Regions from separate parts of the Nocardiopsis sp. iso_40 genome, predicted to be linked through region 1. Evidence: riboswitches for the same ligand, from Rfam matches in the RefSeq annotation. Region 1 holds a riboswitch; each other region holds the start of a gene.
The links. Region 1 has a riboswitch for thiamine pyrophosphate ahead of thiD (bifunctional hydroxymethylpyrimidine kinase/phosphomethylpyrimidine kinase). Riboswitches for the same ligand answer to the same signal wherever they lie in the genome.
Positions count from the first base shown of each region.

Region 2: another riboswitch for thiamine pyrophosphate. It lies ahead of AC0VYD_RS21175 (ECF transporter S component); the one in region 1 lies ahead of thiD (bifunctional hydroxymethylpyrimidine kinase/phosphomethylpyrimidine kinase).
Region 3: another riboswitch for thiamine pyrophosphate. It lies ahead of thiO (glycine oxidase ThiO); the one in region 1 lies ahead of thiD (bifunctional hydroxymethylpyrimidine kinase/phosphomethylpyrimidine kinase).

Region 1 is NZ_CM149666.1:4,440,427-4,443,691, forward strand. It holds gene AC0VYD_RS19300 (DUF368 domain-containing protein) at 268-1,197, shown strand; TPP riboswitch at 1,300-1,400, shown strand; gene thiD (bifunctional hydroxymethylpyrimidine kinase/phosphomethylpyrimidine kinase) at 1,389-2,192, shown strand; gene AC0VYD_RS19310 (alanine/glycine:cation symporter family protein) at 2,476-3,265, opposite strand, start outside.
Region 2 is NZ_CM149666.1:4,884,200-4,887,464, forward strand. It holds gene AC0VYD_RS21170 (ABC transporter ATP-binding protein) at 1-964, opposite strand, end outside; gene AC0VYD_RS21175 (ECF transporter S component) at 968-1,597, opposite strand; TPP riboswitch at 1,680-1,787, opposite strand; gene AC0VYD_RS21180 (transglycosylase domain-containing protein) at 1,945-3,265, opposite strand, start outside.
Region 3 is NZ_CM149666.1:1,977,754-1,981,018, forward strand. It holds gene AC0VYD_RS08785 (thiazole synthase) at 1-518, opposite strand, end outside; gene thiS (sulfur carrier protein ThiS) at 522-734, opposite strand; gene thiO (glycine oxidase ThiO) at 725-2,041, opposite strand; TPP riboswitch at 2,010-2,120, opposite strand; gene AC0VYD_RS08800 (Rv2175c family DNA-binding protein) at 2,243-2,602, shown strand; gene thiE (thiamine phosphate synthase) at 2,683-3,265, shown strand, end outside.

The DNA of each region.
Region 1 (3,265 bases):
TGCACGAGCGCCTGTTCCTCCTCCGGTCACCGCTAGACTTGGCGCTGCCCGGCCCTGGGCCCGACGGCTCCCCTCCCCCATCACGCGGCCCGGGCCGTCAGAACTCGGCGCGGATCCGTGCATCGGGCCCAGAAGCGGTCACCACACGGGTCCGCGCGGACCAGCACCCCTACCCCCGCCGGTCTACCGTGGAGAACGGGACCGGCGGCCCCATCAGGACGGAGGACGGCGCCCCTCCCGGGAGTCCCCGGGCACGCGCCCGACAACATGGCCAAGTCAGTAGGCTCCTACATCTTCAACGCGGTGCGCGGCGGGGCCGTGGGCACCTCAGAGGCGCTGCCCGGTATCAGCGGCGGCACGGTCGCCCTGATCGTCGGCCTCTACGACCAGCTGATCGGCGGCGCCGGCCACATGGTCAGCGGGATCAAGCGCTACCTCACCGACGTCCCGCGCGGCCGCGGCAAGGACCGAGCCATGGCTCAGTTCCGCCAGGTGGAATGGTCCGTCCTGGTTCCCGCGCTGATCGGGATGGCGGTGGCCCTGGTGCTGGCGCTGCTGCTCATCGCCCCGTTGGTCGAGGAGTACACCCAGTACGCCTACGCCATCTTCTTCGGGCTCGTGCTGGCCTGCCTGTGGATCCCCTACACCGGTGCCGGCCGTAGCTGGCGGGCGGGCCACTACCTGATCGCCCTGGCCTTCGCAGCCCTCACCTTCTTCCTGACCGGCCTCCCGGGCGCCAACCTGCCCACGCACCCGGTGGTGGTCTTCCTCGTCGCCTCGGTCGCGATCTGCGCACTGGTCCTGCCGGGCCTGTCCGGCTCCTTCATCCTGCTGACCGTCGGCCTGTACGGGCCGACCAAGGACGCGGTGGGGAACCTCGACTTCGTCTACCTGGGCACCTTCGCCCTGGGCATGGTGACGGGCCTGGCGGTCTTCGTGAAGGTCCTCCAGTACCTCCTGGAGAACTTCCACCACATGACCCTGGTGGTCCTGACCGGCCTGATGGCGGGTTCCCTGCGGGCCCTGTGGCCCTGGCAGAACGAGGAGCGGGAGATCCTCCCCGCCACCGACGTCCCGGTGACGGTCACCCTCATGGTGATCGGCTTCGCCGTCATCGTCGGGGCCATCGTCTGGGAACGCCGCAAGCGGGAGCGGTTGGAGGCCGCCCAGCACCGACCGGACGTCACCGTCCACTGACCGGAACCGCCGGCCCAAGGGCCCAGGCGCGCCAACGCCTCCCGGGACCTCGGTTAGGGTCGGAACCACCACGAACACATACGGATGCCGGGGCCGCGGGGCCCCGGCGGCGCGGGGTGCCGGAGACAGACCTGCCGGCTGAGAGCACACCCGTCGAACCTGCCCTAGTTAGCACTAGCGAAGGAACGCCCATGAGCGCGTACAACGTCGTGTCCATCGCAGGAAGCGACCCCAGCGGGGGCGCCGGCGTCCAGGCCGACCTGAAGTCGTTCTCCGCCCACGGGGTCTACGGAATGACCGTGTTGACGGCGTTGACCGCCCAGTCCACACGCGGGGTCACCGGGGTGCACGGTGTCCCCGCGTCGTTCGTCACCGACCAGATGGACACCCTGTTCTCCGACGCGACCGTGCACGCGGTCAAGGTGGGGATGCTGTCGACCTCCGAGGTCACCGAGGCGGTCGCGGCGGCCGTGGACCGGTACGAGCTGCCGAACGTGGTGGTGGATCCGGTGATGGTGGCCAAGAGCGGTGACCGGCTGTTGGAGAGCTCCGCGATCGAGGCGCTGCGCAGCGAACTGCTGCCGCGTGCGGACCTGATCACCCCGAACCTGCCCGAGGCCGCCGACCTGCTCGGCGAGGCCGAGGCCACCGACCTCAAGCAGATGCGCGACCAGGCCGAGCGCCTGCTGGAGCTGGGCCCGCGCCGCGTCCTGATCAAGGGCGGGCACCTTTCGGGCGAGGAGAGCGTGGACCTGCTGGTCGACGGGGTGACGGAGCCGGTGGAGTTCCGGGCCGGGAGGGTGGACACCCGCAACACCCACGGCACCGGCTGCACCCTGTCGTCCTCGATCGCCGCCCTCCTCCCGCAGCGCCCGGACACGGTGACCGCCGTGGCCGACGCCAAGGATTACCTGACCCGGGCCCTGATCCGTGCCGGGGAGATCGACGCCGGCGGCGGCCAGGGCCCCGTGCACCATTTCCACCTCTGGTGGTAGCAGGCACAGCCACCTCTGGTGGTAGCAGGCACAGCCACCTCCGGTGGTAGCAGGCACAGCCACCTCCGGTGGTAGCAGGCACAGCCACCCCTGGTAGCGGCAGGCACAACCACCTCCGGTGGTGGCAGGGCGACCGCCCCCGAACCGTCCCTGGTACCAGGAGTCGCAGCCGCCCCCGGCCGGGGAGACACGAAGGGGGACCGGCCGCTGCGGCCGGTCCCCCTCCTGTCAGCCCGCCGGGTGCGCGGGGACGGGTGCGCTTCTGCGGGGCGCGCGAACGCCCCTAGCCGCGCACGTCGTCCATGACGGCGTCCGGGTCGCGCCAGTCGGGGTGGTCGAAGAACTTCTTGGTCTCCGCGACGATGACCGGCGACAGGAGCAGCAGGCCGACCAGGTTGGGCAGCGCCATCAGGCCGTTGGCGATGTCGCTGAACAGCCAGACCGAGTCGAGGCTGGCCACCGACCCGACGAAGATGATCACGATGAACACCAGGCGGTAGGGCAGGACGAGCCCGCGGCCGCCCAGGAACTCCACGCAGCGCTCTCCGTAGTAGGCCCAGCCGAGCAGGGTGCTGAAGGCGAACACCGCCACCGCGATCGCCACGACGTAGGCGCCGGCGGAGCCGAACGCCGGGCTGATGGTCCCCAGGCCCTCGGTCAGCGCCTGCGAGGTGAGCAGGGAACCGTCCTCGGGGTTCTCCACCTGCCACACACCGGTGGTGATGATGACCAGGCAGGTCATGCTGACCACGATGATGGTGTCGATGAAGGTCTGGGTCATGGAGACCATGGCCTGGCGGACCGGCTGGGTGGTCTTGGCCGCGGCGGCCGCGATGCCGCCGGTGCCCAGACCGGACTCGTTGGAGAAGATGCCGCGGGCGAAGCCCATCTGGATGGCGAGCATGACACCGGCCCCGACGAAGCCGCCGGTGGCGGAGGTCCCGGTGAAGGCGCTGACGACGACCAGCTGCAGCGCGGGCAGGATCGCGGCCCAGTTGACGATGAGCACGAGGAGGCAGATGCCGACGTAGCCGACGATCATGACCGGCACCAGTGCGGAGGTGACCCGCCCG
Region 2 (3,265 bases), 440 kb from region 1:
TGAGCAGCGTGGACTTGCCCGCGCCGTTGGGGCCGGTCAGGGCGGTCGCCGTTCCGGCCGCCAGGGAGAGGTCCACCCCGTCGAGCACCGTCCGCCGGGGTGCGGCCCGCACGCCCACCTGGAGGGGGGTGCGGGCGGTGACACCGACGGCCTCGACCAGGGCCGGGCCGCCGGGCGCGGGCGGCACCTCGGGCACCGGTTCGTTCCCGGGGATCCACACGCCCTGTCGGGCCAGGGAGCGGCCGTGCTCCGCGAACACCCTCCCCGGCGCCCCGTCGGCGATCACTCCGCCGCCCGGCTCGACCACCACGACCCGCTCCACCAGGTCCACGACGTCGGCGACCCGGTGTTCGACCAGCACGAGGGTGGCCTCGGTCTCGGTGAGCAGACGGGCCAGCAGCGCGCGTACCAGTCCGGCCCCGGCGGGGTCGAGGTTGGCGGTGGGCTCGTCCAACAGCAGCAGGCGCGGACGCATCGCCAGCGCCCCCGCGATGACCAGGCGCTGCTTCTCACCGCCGGACAGGGCCCCGGTGGAGTGCCGGAGCCCGTAGGGGAAACCGACCTCGGCCATGGACCGCTCCACCCGGGGCCAGATCAGCTCCGGGTCCACACCCAGGTTCTCCAGACCGAAGGCGACGTCGTCACCGGCTCGGGCCATCACCAACTGGGTCTCGGGGTCCTGGCTGACCAACCCGACACCTCCCCTGCCCCGGTCGGCCGGGCGGCCGTTCACGAGCAGCGAGCCCTCCTGGTCTCCGCTGATGGCGCCGTCCTGGCCGGTGAGCCCGGCCAGGGAGTGCAGCAGGGTGGACTTACCCGCCCCGGAGGCGCCCAGCAGCAGTACGCGTTCCCCGGGTTCGACGGTCAGGTCCACGCCCCGCAGCGCGTGGGCGGCACGGCCCGAGTGCTTCCAGCCCCACCCGGAGAGTTCCACGCGCGCGCCGCGGGCGTTGGGTCCGGCCACGGGTCAGCCCTTGGCCGACGGGAAGGGCGCCAGGGCACCGGAGCGGGCCAGCGCCGTGGTGAGCAGACGCGCCCCCACACCCGCGATGACCGCCGCGCTGATCACCACGATCACCCCGTAGGTCACCTGGTAGTGGAGCGGCCAGGTGACGTTGTAGGCGATGTTGTCGCGGATGGCCGGGGAGACGCCCGCGACCGCGGCCGCGAGCACGGCCACGCCCATGTTCCACCGCCGGTAGGCGAAGGCCAGGAAGACCAGTTCGGGCAGCAGCCCCTGGAGGGTGCCGTCGAGGATGACCATGATCCCCCACTGGGTGCCCAGCACCGCCGAGACCGAGGCGGCCGCGACCGAGGTGAGCAGGGCCGCGCCCGGCTTGCGGATGATCAGGCCGCCGAGCACGCCGGAGATCAGCCACATGCCGTAGACGACGGCCTGCCCGGGCGGGAAGGCGACGAACAGCGGCGTGGTGACCGACCAGACGATGTTCCACAGCCAGAAGACGACGCCGACGGCGACGCCGATCACGGCGGCCACGACGATGTCGACGGTGCGCCAGCTCCGGAACCTCTCGCGGATCTGACGGACGAAGCCCGTCCGCCCGGTGCCGGTTCCGGGGTCGGATTCGGTACTCATTCTGGTGATGTCCCTTCGTCGGGGGTGACGAGGGCCCATGTGGCCAAGAGCGCCACACCGGCGTACCCGGGTACGCGCACGGTGACGGGTTCCTATGACTTCCTTCGCTGGCATGACCCAGATCAGGTGTGTAAGGGTCTGCGGCTCGGTGCCGCACTCTCAGCGCTCACGCGCTCCCCTGTCGGATTGGCTCCATTATGGGGCAACAAGGAGGGCTGTGGGATGTTTCCGCCCCACAGCCCTCCCTGTGACCGTTTGGAGGTTCAGCCCAGTGACGGCCCCGTTCCCGTTCCCCGCAAGGGATCCGGTCCGGGTGTCGAACCCCGTTCCAGGCCTCGGATTCCGCCCTAGGCGTCGGAGTCGTCCTCCTTCTCCTTGGGCGGTTCGGCCTTCGGGTCACCGAAGGCGCCCGGCGAACCGGCGAAGCCCTCCGCGGGCAGCGAGGCGGTGGCGCCGCGCATGCTCTCCTGCCAGATCGGACCGGGCAGGGTGCCGCCGTAGACGATGCCGTAGTAGCGGCCGCCGATGCTCACGCCCTGGAGCGGGTGCTTCTCACCGCCGCGCACGTCGCCGACGGCCACCGTCGAGGCGAGGTTCGGGGTGTACCCGGCGAACCAGGCGTAGGCGGCGCTGTCCGTGGTGCCGGTCTTGCCCGCGACCGGACGGCCCAGGCCCAGACCGTTGGCGGTACCGCCGTTGAAGGTCTGCTGGAGCAGGTGGTTGACCCCGTCGGCGGTCCGCTTCTTGATCACCTGCTCGCACTCGGAGCTGGCCTTGGTCTCCTCACCCGTCTCTTCGTCGGTCACCGAGCGCACCGGGCGGGGCTCGCAGTACTCGCCGCGGGCCGCGAAGGTCGCGTAGGCGGCGGCCATGGTCAGCGGGGAGACCTCCTGGTCACCGAGGGTGAACGAGCTCCACACCCCGAGTTCGCCGCCGTCGGCGCGGTGCACACCGAGCTTCTTCGCCATCTCCGCGGTGTCGCACAGGCCCACCCGCTTCTGCAGCTGGGCGAAGTAGGTGTTCACCGACCCCTTGGTCCCGCTGATCATGTTGTGGCTGCCCCCGTCGCTCTCACCGGCGTTGCGCACGCTCCACGAGGACATCGTGCCGCCCTCGCAGTTGGTCATACCGCTGATCGACATGCTCTTGGGCGCGGAGAAGCTGGTGCCGTACCCCAGGCCCTCGTCCAGCGCGGCGGCCAGCGTGAAGGGCTTGAAGGTCGACCCGGCCTGGTATCCGGTGGAACCGCCGTCGGCCTGGTCGACCGCCAGGTTGATCGAGGTCGTGCCGACCTGTTCGTCGTCGAACCCGTGGCGGAGGTTCTGGGCCAGACCGCGCACCCGGCCGGAGCCGGGTTCGACGAAGGCCTGGGCGGCGAACTTGGTGGAGTCCTCGTGCGGGACCCGCTTGTCGATGGCGGCCTGCGCGGCGTCCTGCGTGGCGGCGTCGAGCGTGGTCCGCACGGTGAACCCGCCCCGGCTGATGAGCTGTTCGCGTTCGGCCTCGCTCCCGCCGAGCAGGTCCGACTCCTTCAGCCAGCGCATGGTGTACTCGCAGAAGAACGGGTAGTCGCTCTCCGAACAGCTGCCCGCCCGCGGGGTGGGGTCCAGACCCAGGTCGCTCTCCTTGTACCCGGCGGCCTCCTCGGCCCCCAGCACCTCGGTGGCG
Region 3 (3,265 bases), 2.5 Mb from region 1:
GCCGCGCAGCCCAGCTGTTCCAGGCGGCGTGCCAGCACGGGGTCGTCGTTGGTGTAGGGCAGGACCGTGAAACCGTCGTCGACGAGCGCCTCGGCGGCGTCCAGCAGCTCCACGGGGTCGGGGAGCAGGGTGTGTTCGTCGGCGATCACCTCCAGCTTCACCCAGTCGGTGTCCAGGGCCTCGCGGCCGAGCCGGGCGGTGCGCACGGCGTCGGCGGCGGTGAAGCACCCGGCGGTGTTGGGCAGGGGCCGGATCCCGTTGCGCTTCAGCACGTCCCACACCGACCCCTGGGTGCCGGGGGCGATCCGGCGCATGGCCACGGTGGTCAACTCGGTTCCCGAGGCCAGGAGGGCCTCCTCCAGGACCTCCAGTGAGGGGGCTCCGCCGGTGCCGGTGATCAGGCGGGACCCGAAGGGGGTGCCCGCGATGACGAGGGGGTCGCCGGGGGCGCGGTCCGGGGTCCGCCCGGACGGGGCGGCCCCGGAGGGGACCGTTCGGGGCGCGGTCGTCTCGGACATGGTTCAGCCTCCCTGTACTGCGGTGAGTACGTCCACGCGGTCTCCCGCGGACAGCGCGGTGCCGGCCCACGCGGAGCGCCGCACCACCTCGTCGTTGACCGCCACCGCGATCCCGCCGGGGATCTCGCCGTTCCCGGACGACGTGAGGTCGCGTACGACCGCCGCCACCGTCTCGGCCGCGCTCTCGCGGCTCCGGCCGTTGATGATCAGTTCCACTGCTCTTCTCCCTGCTGTTCCCGCGCGGTCCCTTCCGCGCGCTCCCGGAGCGTGTCGTCGGCACCGCCGGGTCCGGGCGGCCCCTGTCCGGCGGTGAACCGGTCGGCGGCGAACCGGCGCGCGTACGCGGGCAGTGCGCCCCGGGTGAGGGCCTCGGCCACGGCGTCGCCGGTCGCGGGGGCCAGCAGCACCCCGTGCCGGAAGTGTCCGGCGGCCAGGTGCAGGCCGGGGACCCGCGTGGGTCCGAGGAGGGGTTCGTTGTCGGGGGAGCCGGGGCGCAGCCCGACACAGGTCTCGGTGACCTCCAGTTCGCTCACCCCGGGGACGAGTTCGCGCGCGTCCCGCAGGACCTGCCAGAGTCCGCCGGCGGTGAGGGCGGTGTCGTGGCCCAGTTCCTCCTGGGTCGCGCCCACGACGACCTCGCCCCCCTCCCTGGGTACGAGGTAGACCGGGAAGCCCCTGACCAGGCCGCGCACGGTGCGGTTGACCAGAGGGGGTTCGCCGGCGGGGACCCGGGCGCGCAGCAGCTGTCCCTTGACGGGGCGCAGCGGGGGCACCACGGGTTCGGGTACCCGGACGCGGTCGCCCCAGCACCCCGCCGCCAGGACGGCCTGGTCGGCCGGCAGGACGGAGCCGTCGGTCAGGCGCACGCCCAGACGGGCGCCGCCGGGGCCGGGGGAGGTGATCTCCTCGGCGTGTCCGCGGACCTCGCGCACGCCTTCCCGCTCACCGGCCAGGGCCAGGGCCAGGAGCAGTCTGCGGGGGTCCACGGAGTGGTCCTCGGGGGCCAGCACCCCGCCGCGCACACCCGGGGCGAGCGCGGGTTCGAGGCGGCGGCACTCGCGGCTGGTCAGCCGTTCGGTCGGCACGCCCAGGCGCCCGTGCAGCTCGTGCAGGCGGGTGAGGACGGCGAGGTCGTCGCGGTCGAAGGCGACCAGGAGCGTCCCCGTGCGCCGGTGGCCGACGTCCACACCGCTCACGGCCTGGAGCTCGGTGACGAAGTCGGCGTACAGGCCCGCCGAGCGCACGCCGAACTCCATCAGCTCCTCCTCGCCGAAGACCGCCTCGGTGGCGGGGGTGAGCATCCCCGCGGCGACGGTCGAGGCGGCGCGGGCGGAGGAGGGTTCGGTGACGGGGTCGGGTTCGACGAGGGTGACGGACAGGCCGCGCTGGGCGGCCCGCCAGGCGGTGACCCGGCCGATGACCCCGCCGCCGACCACGACCGCGGTATTGGTAGGACGAATCTTCTCGTGAGGGGGAGCGTCGAAGGTACGCACGGCGCCGTGTTCCACTCCCTTCGCCGGCATGATCCGGATCAGGTTCGTGCGGTCGGAGGCGGTGAGCCTCCCTCTCAGCCGGGTCCACCCGGCTCCCGCGGGACGTGTCTGTTCGACCCCATCCTAGGGCAGGGCGTCCGGCTCCGGCAGTGGCGGGGATCTCCGGGCGGGGGTGCGCCCCGCCCGGACGGATGGTCCCCGGGGGCCGGTCGGGTGTGGCAGATTGGTGGGGTGACACAAAGCGACCGTGAAATCGACGAACTCGTCGGCGACTGGCTGACCCTGCGTGAGGCGGCCGTGCCGCTGGGTGTGAGCCCCAATCGGATCAAGACGCTCATCCGCGAGAACCGCCTGATGGGCGTGGTCCGCGGTGGCGAGCTCTCCATCCCCGCCGCCTTCCTGGACGGCGAGGACCTCGTCAAGGGGCTGCCGGGCACCATCGTGCTGCTCACCGACGCGGGTTTCTCCACCGAGGAGGCCCTGCGCTGGCTGTTCACCCCGGACGAGAGCCTTCCGGGCACCCCGATCCAGGCCATGCGGGAGAACCGGGGCACCGAGGTCCGCCGCCGGGCCCAGGGGATGGCCTTCTAGTCCCGGGCGCGGCCCGCCGGGCACGCCGTCCCGGCCGCGCCCCTTGGGCCGCCGGGGCGTCAGGGCCTAGTGTGGTCGGTGTGAGGACCAGCCACGGAACCAGCCTGCGCAAGCGCCTGGACGCATCCCTTCTGTACCTGTGCACCGACGCCCGGACCGGGCGCGGCGATCTCGCGGAGTTCGCGGACGCCGCCCTGGCAGGGGGCGTGGACATCATCCAGCTCCGGGACAAGGACCTGGAGGCGCGCCAGGAGATGGCGGCGCTCGAGGTCCTGCGGGAGGCGTGCGAGCGCCACGGGGCGCTGCTCGCCGTCAACGACCGGGCCGACATCGCCCGGGCGGTGCGCGCCGACGTCCTGCACCTGGGCCAGCGCGACCTGCCGGTGCCCATGGCCCGCGACATCATCGGCGCCGATCCGATCATCGGCCGCTCCAACAACGACGCCGAGGCCGCCGAGCTCTCCGCGGAGGAGCCCGGGAGCGACTACTTCTGCGTGGGCCCGACCTGGGCGACGCCCACCAAACCGGGGCGTGCGGCCGCCGGTCTGGAACTGGTGGAGCGCGCCGCGGCACTGGGCACCGACCGGCCGTGGTTCGCGATCGGCGGTATCGACCTCGGCAACATCGACCAGGTGCTCGGCGCCGGTGCCACCCGGGTGGTCG